2 regions of the Saccharospirillum sp. ABV4_185 genome follow, and region 2 is predicted to be linked to the other one. Evidence: predicted binding sites of a transcription regulator. Region 2 holds the regulator's gene; the other holds the start of a gene.
The links. The regulator FNR, encoded in region 2, switches genes on or off when oxygen is low (the NO sensors DNR and NnrR bind a similar motif). The targets are predictions, from matches to a motif close to TTGATNTANATCAA.
Positions count from the first base shown of each region.

Region 1 (4,317 bases), 1.1 Mb from region 2:
CAATTTCATCGAGAATCTTCCGGCGCACTGAAAAACAGCGTTGGGTGTGCGGGCTGAGTTGATGCCAGCCATTAATCACTACCAAAGAGCGCAATCGCTGCGGCTGTTGCAACGCCAGCGTTAAACCGATATGGCCGCCCAGTGCATGGCCAATTAAATGAAAGTCGTCGATACCGGCGTCATCAAGAGCGCTGATCAATTCATCGGTCATATCGGCGATGCTGTAGCCTTCAGGCAGTTCAGCCGGGCTGCGCCCGGTGCCGACTTGATCATACAGCACCACCCGGTAACGCTCGGTCAGGGTGCTTAACTGAGGTTCCCAGAAACGTGCCGAACCACCGAGGCCCGAACTGAGCACCACCGTCTGATCTGCCTCCAATTGCCCGACGATTTCCAAATACATCATGCGCCTGCTTTGGGTTATGCCAGGTGGGCGATGCTGGCAATTTCGACCAGCGCTTCGGGTTTTACCAGACCGCACTGAATGCAGTAACGCGCGGGTTTCTCACCGGCGAAAAACTCGGCATAGACTTTGTTTACTGCCGCGTAATCGGCCCAGTCTTTGACGAAAATCATATTAAAGGTGACGTCGTCCAGGGTGCCGCCGGCGGTTTCGATGACGCCTTTAATGGTGGTCAGCACATGACGGGTCTGAGCTTCGGCGTCGCCGACGTGAACCACATTATTGTCTTTATCGAACGGCAGCGTGCCGGATACGTACAGCACGTTGTCGGCCATGGAACCCGGCACAAAGGGGGCAATGGGCGTGCTGGTACCGGCGGGAATCACAGCTTTCTTAGGCATGGAAATTTCCTCGTTCAGTGGGCGGCCGCAGCCGTTGGGGTGGATTCGGTGGCGAAGGTTTTACAGAAGGTATTAACGTCTGACACCCAGCCGAAAAAGGTTTCGATGTTGTACAGCGATGCTGCCTGAATCGATTCCGGTCCGGCCTGGTGAGTGGCATCGGCCAGCACCACGCCAAAATATTCCAGGAAGAAACCATCGCGCAGCGTCGATTCAACACAGACGTTGGTGGCGATGCCGGTAAACACCAGATTGCGAATACCGCGGGCGCGCAACAGGCTGTCGAGCGGGGTGTTGTAGAAACCGCTGTAGCGAGTTTTGCCCAACACCAGATCGCTCGGTTCGGGTTTCAGCGCATCGACCAGGTCGTAATCCCAGCCGCCGCGCGCCAGCAAAGTGCCGTCCAGTTCGGGGTTTTTGCGCATCGTTTTCAGGGCGTTCGATTTGTACCAGTTGGGCGAACCCGGACCGCCGGCTTCGCGATATTGCGGGTCCCAGCCGTTCTGGAAAAACACCACCGTCATGCCGGCAGCGCGTGCGGTGCTCAGCGTCTTGTTGATGTTGGCGATCACCGGACCGGTGGCTGACACATCGAAGCCGGCTTTATCGAGATAGCCGTCTTTGCTGGCGTAGGCGTTTTGCATATCGACGACGATGACCGCCGTCTCGCTGGCCTTGAGTTGAATCGGTTCCGGCTTGGCGTCGAGTGTGATGGCATTGTCGCTGCTGCTGCTTAAGGCGTAGCCGCTGGCTTTGGCTTCGATGCTCATGCGGTGGCCTCCGCCTCAATGTCGATGTGCTGGCGGCTTTTCATCAGCGGCTGAATGCGTTGGCCAAAGTTCTCGACGCCCTGAACAAAATCATCGAAGGTCAGCATTACGCCTTCGGTGCCGTTGACCTCAGCGATTTCATCGAGCATGGCGGCCACGCTTTCATAGGAGCCGACCAGGGTGCCCATATTGATGTTGACGGCGGATGTGGGGTCGGCCATCTGGCGCACGTTGGTGTCGCCCTTGGATTTGGTATCGGCGGCGCCCTGTACGCCCAGCCAGGCAACGGCTTCTTCATCGACGCCTTCTTTATAGCTTTCCCATTTGGCACGGGCAGCGGCGTCGGTTTCATCGGCGATGACCATAAACAGCGGGCAGGCTTTAACGTCGCGTTGCGATGCTTCGGCGGCTTTGACCAGTCGTTCGGCGGTGGGTGCAAAGGCTTTTGGCGTGTTCACGCCCTTGCCGAAACAGAAGGCGTAGTTGGCGTACTTGGCGGTGAAGGCGAGGCCGGCGTCGCTTTGACCGGCGCAGATAATCTGCAGCGGGCCTTTGGGTTTGGGGCTGACGCGGCAATCGTCCATCTGGAAATAATCGCCTTTAAAATCACTTTTGCCGGTCTGCCACAGCTCGGTAAGAATTTCGGCGTATTCGGTTAAATAATCGTAGCGGTAAGCGAAGAATTCATCGCCCGGCCACAAGCCCATTTGCGAGTATTCCGGTTTCTGCCAACCGGTGACCAGGTTGATGCCGAAACGACCATTGGAAATGGAGTCGATGGTCGAGGCCATGCGCGCAGCGATCGCCGGTGGCACGGTCAGGGTAGCGGCGGTAGCGAACAATTGAATCTTGCTGGTGACCGCAGCCAGGCCCGCCATCAGGGTGAAGGATTCCAGATTGTGATCCCAGAATTCGGTTTCGCCGCCGAAGCCGCGTAGCTTGATCATCGACAGCGCGAAGTCGAAGCCGTAATGCTCGGCGCGTTGGGTGATGGTTTTGTTCAATTCGAACGACGGCATGTACTGCGGTGCGTTTTTGGAAATCAGCCAGCCGTTGTTGCCGATGGGGATAAATACGCCAACCTTCATGATGCTACGTCCTCGTCTGGATGCGAATGCGGTAGCACATTGCAGAAAGCCGGCCAACTCTGTTTTATTGATATAAATCAATTGGTTATCAATTTTTGGTGTATTAAGTTGGACCAAATGGTCTAACTTAGAGCACATGGTTTGTGCAAAAATCCACCAGCGCGAACCATGGCGGTGCAATAAACACTCGATGCAATAACCGATAAGACGCTGGCCGACTGCTTGGTGGTCGATGCTAGAATGAGGCCCGCGAAACCGGCAGGAGACAGCGTTGAACGACAAGACCGCCACTGCGGCAGACCGACCCAAGCGCACGCCGACGGCAGCGTCGATTAAACGTCGTCAGCGCAATCAGGAAATAAAACGCGCGGCCATTCTGGATGCGGCGCTACGCACCTTTTCCCACTACGGCCTGCACGGCGCCAGCCTCGATCAGATCGCTCAGGAAGCGGACGTCTCCAAAACCAATCTGCTCTATTACTTCCCCACTAAAGAAGAATTGTATGTGCAGGTGATGCGCGAGTTGTTGCGCGTCTGGTTATTGCCGTTGAGCAGTTTCAGTGAGGAGCAGGATCCGTTCGAAGCGCTGGGTGATTACCTGCGCATCAAGCTGGAATTTTCGCGCGATAATCCGGAAGAATCGCGGTTGTTTTGTATGGAAATTCTGCAGGGCGCACCGCTGTTATTGGCCGAATTACAACAGCCATTACACGATCGCGTGCAAGCCAAGGTGGCCGTTATTCAATCGTGGATTGATCAGGGCAAACTCAAACCGATTGAACCCTACCATCTGATTTTTTCCATCTGGGCGACGACGCAACATTACGCCGATTTCCGCGTGCAGATCGAAGCGGTCGCGGGCCGTACTCTGGATGATCCTGCTTTCTTTGATGAGACGTTGAGCAATTTAACCGCCCTGTTGCTCGACGGTCTGCGTCCGTGACGCTTTGATGACAGGGTGGTAACCTAGCGGTCACCTACCCATATACGGCTAGGGTTCCGTCGTTTTTCGAGCCTGGACCGAGCGCCGTACTATGCCAAGCCGGGCAGACACCTGATGGACTAAAAGACTCGAGGGGATGGTTAGGGGTGCTCGCGCACGCCTATCTATTTTTGCTTTGGAGTTGTTATGTCCCTCGCTGGTTTCTTACTCGTTTTTGCTGCTGCCCTGTGTCACGCCACCTGGAATTTCCTGCTGAAACGCATCAATGGTGATGCTGCTTTAACCTGGCTGTTTTCTTTTCTGACCGTCATTATTTATTTCCCGCTGGCGGTGTATTTTGCCTGGGACTGGCGCGGCTGGGGCTGGCTGGAAATCGGTTTTATTGTTGGCAGCGCGGTGATCCACATCGGTTATTTTTTGCTGCTGCAACAGGGTTATAGAGTGGGTGATCTGTCGGTGGTGTATCCGACGGCTCGCGCCACCGGCCCGTTGATTTCCACCGTTATGGCGGTGCTGCTTTTTGGCGAACATCTGAGTGCCTGGATGGCCGCTGGCATTGCACTGATTTTATTTGGCGTGCTGAATTTAAGCCGCAAGCCGGGCAGTTCATCACAACCAACCTTTCAGTCCATGGGATTTGGTATTCTGGTCGGTTTGCTGATTGGCAGCTACACGCTCTGGGACGCCCACGCAGTCGCTACCTTGCTGATCC
Region 1 covers NZ_JBSWUW010000001.1:1,412,514-1,416,830, forward strand. Annotated here, with positions in the region: gene rutD (pyrimidine utilization protein D) at 1-406, opposite strand, end outside; gene rutC (pyrimidine utilization protein C) at 421-804, opposite strand; gene rutB (pyrimidine utilization protein B) at 819-1,574, opposite strand; gene rutA (pyrimidine utilization protein A) at 1,571-2,662, opposite strand; gene rutR (HTH-type transcriptional regulator RutR) at 2,934-3,605, shown strand; gene ACXAE6_RS06575 (EamA family transporter) at 3,792-4,317, shown strand, end outside.
Region 1: rutA (pyrimidine utilization protein A) is a predicted target of FNR. The motif match lies at 2,730-2,743, and genes of this name have one in related genera.

Region 2 (4,317 bases):
GCCACTGTCTGGGCATGTGCGGAGGCATTACGCTGGCGCTTGGACTACACAGCCAAGGCTCAGGCAGCTTGCTGTTTTATAATTTAGGGCGCATTTCCACCTACGCCCTGCTCGGCCTGCTGATCGGCGCCGGTCTGCATTGGCTGCCCGCCTCTGCCACCCCTATTCTGCGTTTGATCGCCGCTGCGCTGCTGGTGTTGATCGCGCTCTATTACCTGAACATCAAAGCCTGGATCACTCAGTTGGAGAAGCTGGCGCTGCCGCTGTGGCGCCGCTTGCAACCTCTGGCCCGGCGCTGGGTGCCGTTACGCCATCCGCTGCAAGCCTATCCGGTCGGTATGATTTGGGGATTACTGCCCTGTGGCCTGGTCTATACCGCCCTTGGCTATGCGGCGACCCAGGCCGACGCCCTGGGCAGCGCCGCTTTGATGCTGGCCTTTGGTGTCGGTACGCTGCCGGCCATGCTGGCCACCGGCGCCTTTAGCCAACAGTTGAATGGCTGGTTACGACGCCCCGCGCTACGCGCGCTGATCGGGGCAACGCTGTTATTTTTCGCCGGCTGGCTGATGTTCAATTCCGCGCGCATGCTGGGGGTCTTTTAACGATGCAGGCAATTTTCGGTTATGGCAGCTTGATCAGCGCGGAAAGCCGGCGCCGCACGGGTATCGGTGGCGATGCCCTGGCCGTGGAGATCGACGGCATTGAGCGCCGCTGGTCAGTTCCAGTACCGGATTATGGCGCTACTGCTGTGGGTGCGCATCTGAATCCGGACAGTCGCTGCAATGGTGTCGTCTTTATCGTCGATGACACCAACCTGGCGCGCTTTGATGAGCGCGAACAAGGCTATGATCGGCATCGCATCGACTGGTCCGAGGTGCGTTCGCTCGGCCAGCAGTCCTTACCAACGGAGTTGCCCTTGTGGGCTTATGTCGGTTATTCCAGCGAAACACCCCAGCCGCATCGACCCATTATGCAGACCTATGTCGATGTCATCCTGCACGGCTGCCTCAGCTACGGTGACGACTTCGCCCGCCGCTTTCTGCACTCCACCAGCCCCTGGCAACACCTGAGTGATGACCGTCTGGCACCACAATACCCGCGCGCCATGGACGATCACCGCCTGCCACCGCGCATCGATGCACTACTCGCCGATGAGTTGCCCGAGCTGTTTCATCAGCGCACCCGCTTCAGCCTTGAAAGCGCCGGCCGTTAACCCAGATATAGGCAGTTCAGGTCGAGTTCAGTGCTGTTTTTGCAGGCTGACTGCGAACCTCAGGAGGTGTCCGCTATGAAGGCGTATTGTCTGGATTTGAAAAGCTGTGTCATCGAACCGGCGCTGCAGCAGGCGCAATTAACCGATCCGGGTCTGCCGGCCTGGCTCGACGCGGTCGCCGGCGCTGAACAACAACGTCGCAGCAGCAACCGCTATGGCCCGTTCGGCATGACCGCCTGGCAACACAAACGCGTCTGGGATGAATACATCGCGCAATGGCCGGAACTGGCCTGTCAGATTCGTGGCCTGGCCAGCCAACGCTGCTTCCTCAAAGATCCCCATCAGGAACTCAGCCTGAACTGGGGTTATGCCACGGCCCTGGCGGCCTTGAACGCCCGCTTTTATGCCGGCGGTGAGGTCCCCATTTTGGACAGCGACCAGGCGGTCGAGCTATGGCGTCAGGCCTGTCATCGCGGCCACCGGGTTGACGACCGGCCGTTCCGGCGCGTCTATTCGATGGAACCCTCTGAACAGGCCGCCTGATTTCACGACAACACTTGTCCCTCGGCGCCCGAGGTGGTAGAACACGCGCCCAACCCCGAGCCACCCGATTGTCCATGACTGCCCAGACCCTCGCTGAGAAAAAATCGCGCACCGAATTCAACAAGCTGCAAAAACGCTTGCGCCGGGAAACCGGCCGCGCCATCGCTGACTTCAACATGATTGAAGACGGCGACACCATCATGGTCTGCCTGTCCGGCGGCAAAGATTCCTACACCATGCTCGATATCCTGATCAGCCTGCAGCGCAGCGCCCCGGTCGACTTCAAGCTGGTGGCGGTCAATCTCGATCAGAAACAACCGGGTTTCCCGGAACACATCCTGCCGCAGTACCTGAAAAACCTGGGCGTGCCTTACCACATCCTGGAACGCGATACTTACAGCGTGGTTCAGGAAATGGTACCGGAGGGCAAAACCACCTGCGGTATCTGCTCGCGGCTGCGACGCAGCACGCTCTATGCCTTTGCCGATCAGATCGGTGCCACCAAGGTTGCCTTAGGCCACCATCGTGACGATATTCTGGAAACGCTGTTTCTGAACATGTTTCACGGCGGCAAGCTGAAAGCCATGCCCCCCAAACTGTTGTCCGACAGCGGCACCAATGTGCTGATCCGGCCGTTGGCCTATTGCCGCGAAAGCGATATCGAGCAATACGCCATCGAGCGGGAATTCCCGATCATTCCATGCAACCTCTGTGGTTCGCAGGACAATCTGCAGCGTCAATCCATCAAAGCCATGCTGCGCGACTGGGAAAAACAGCATCCCGGTCGAGTCGAAAATATTTTTCGGTCCATCCAGAACATCGCACCGTCCCAACTGGCGGACCGTGAGCAATTCGATTTTCTATCGCTACAGGCGACGGGCATCCCATTAGCGCCGGTTAATGAAGGCAGTGAGTACAGCCCAATGGCGCAAACCCGCGTCAATACCTGGGTTCCGCCGAACGACGATTGAGCCACAACCCTGTACAGCACGACGGTTTCGGCTAAGATGGCGAACAACAGATAATCGGCGTTCTACTCTGGCTGTAGGAAGGTGATTATCCCACCCTTGGACGGGAGAGAAACGATGTCGCTGACCACTCACTGCAGCAATTGCAGTCTGCATCCGTTGTGCCTGCCGCTGTCACTGAAAACCAGTGAAATGGATAAACTGGATGCGATCATCCGCCGTGGCCGACCGATCAAAAAAGGCGAGTTACTGTTTGCGCAGGGTGAACCTTTCAATTCGGTCTTTGCTGTACGGACCGGTACCGTTAAAACCTATACGCTGACTCAGGAAGGTGATGAACAGATCACCGGTTTCCATCTGGCCAGCGAACTGGTTGGCCTGGACGCCTACGACTCTCCGGTTTACCCAGCCTCGGCCCGCGCCCTGGAAACCACCAACGTCTGTGAAATTCCGGTTGATCGTCTGGATGCGTTATCGGGCCAGTTGCCAGAGTTGCGTCGCCAACTGCTGCGTTTGATGGGGCGCGAACTGCGTGAAGACCAACAAATGATGTTGCTGCTGAGCAAGAAGAGCGCCGAGGAACGCATCGCCTCCTTCCTGCTCAACCTCGCTGCCCGTTTCCGCCGCCGCGGCTACTCCGGTACCCAGTTCCGGTTGACCATGGCGCGCAGTGACATTGCCAACTATCTGGGCATGGCGGTAGAGACCGTCAGCCGCGTCTTCACCCGTTTTCAGCGCCAGGGCATCCTGGCCGATAGCAGCAGTGCGCGGGATATCGAAATCGTCGATCTCGATGCGCTGACGCAAATGGCCTCTCTGGCCGATTGCGAGCGCCTGGAACTGGGCATCAGCGCCTGAATTGATCTGGATCAACTGGCCGCCGGCGCGGCCTTGATCCACATCAATAGCCCCTCCCCGACCTCCCCTAGACTGAACGCATCCTCCAGTCCAAGGGGTTCCAACCATGTATTTCGACACTGTAGTTATCGCTGGCTTAGTCACCGTGGGTTTGATGTTCGCCTTCTTCGGCGGCATTGCCTGGTTCGTGCGCCAAGACTTACGCGCTCACCCGGAAAATGGCGCCTCAACGGACGACCAGGAACGCCGGTAAGCCTCGATCATATAGCCGGCAATGGAAAAACCGGGCGGGAATTGCGGCAGCTGGTCGACGTGAAACCACTGCGCATCAGCAATTTCACCCGGTTCCGGAACGATGTCGCCACCGGCGTAGTCGGCCCAGAAGCCGAGCATCAACTGATGCGGGAACGGCCAGGTCTGACTGCCCTGATAGCGCAGATTGGTTACCTCGACGCCGACTTCCTCGCGGATTTCGCGGTGTACCGCCTGTTCCAGCGACTCACCGGTTTCAACAAAACCGGCCAGGGTGCTGTACCAGCCGGAACTGCGATGGCGCACGCCCTGAGCCAGCAGCACTTGGGGCCCCCGGGTAATCAGCACAATCACGCAGGGGCTGACACGCGGGTAAAAGCGCAGCTTGCAGGGCTCACAGACCATGGCCGACTCGCCCGACAATCTGGTTGTCGGCTGGCCACACTGGCCACAAAACCGATGCTGACGACGCCAATCCAACAG
Region 2 covers NZ_JBSWUW010000001.1:2,488,225-2,492,541, reverse strand. Annotated here, with positions in the region: gene ACXAE6_RS11710 (sulfite exporter TauE/SafE family protein) at 1-602, shown strand, start outside; gene ACXAE6_RS11705 (gamma-glutamylcyclotransferase family protein) at 605-1,213, shown strand; gene ACXAE6_RS11700 (hypothetical protein) at 1,289-1,756, shown strand; gene ttcA (tRNA 2-thiocytidine(32) synthetase TtcA) at 1,831-2,727, shown strand; gene fnr (fumarate/nitrate reduction transcriptional regulator Fnr) at 2,842-3,582, shown strand; gene ccoM (cytochrome c oxidase subunit CcoM) at 3,689-3,835, shown strand; gene nudC (NAD(+) diphosphatase) at 3,790-4,317, opposite strand, start outside.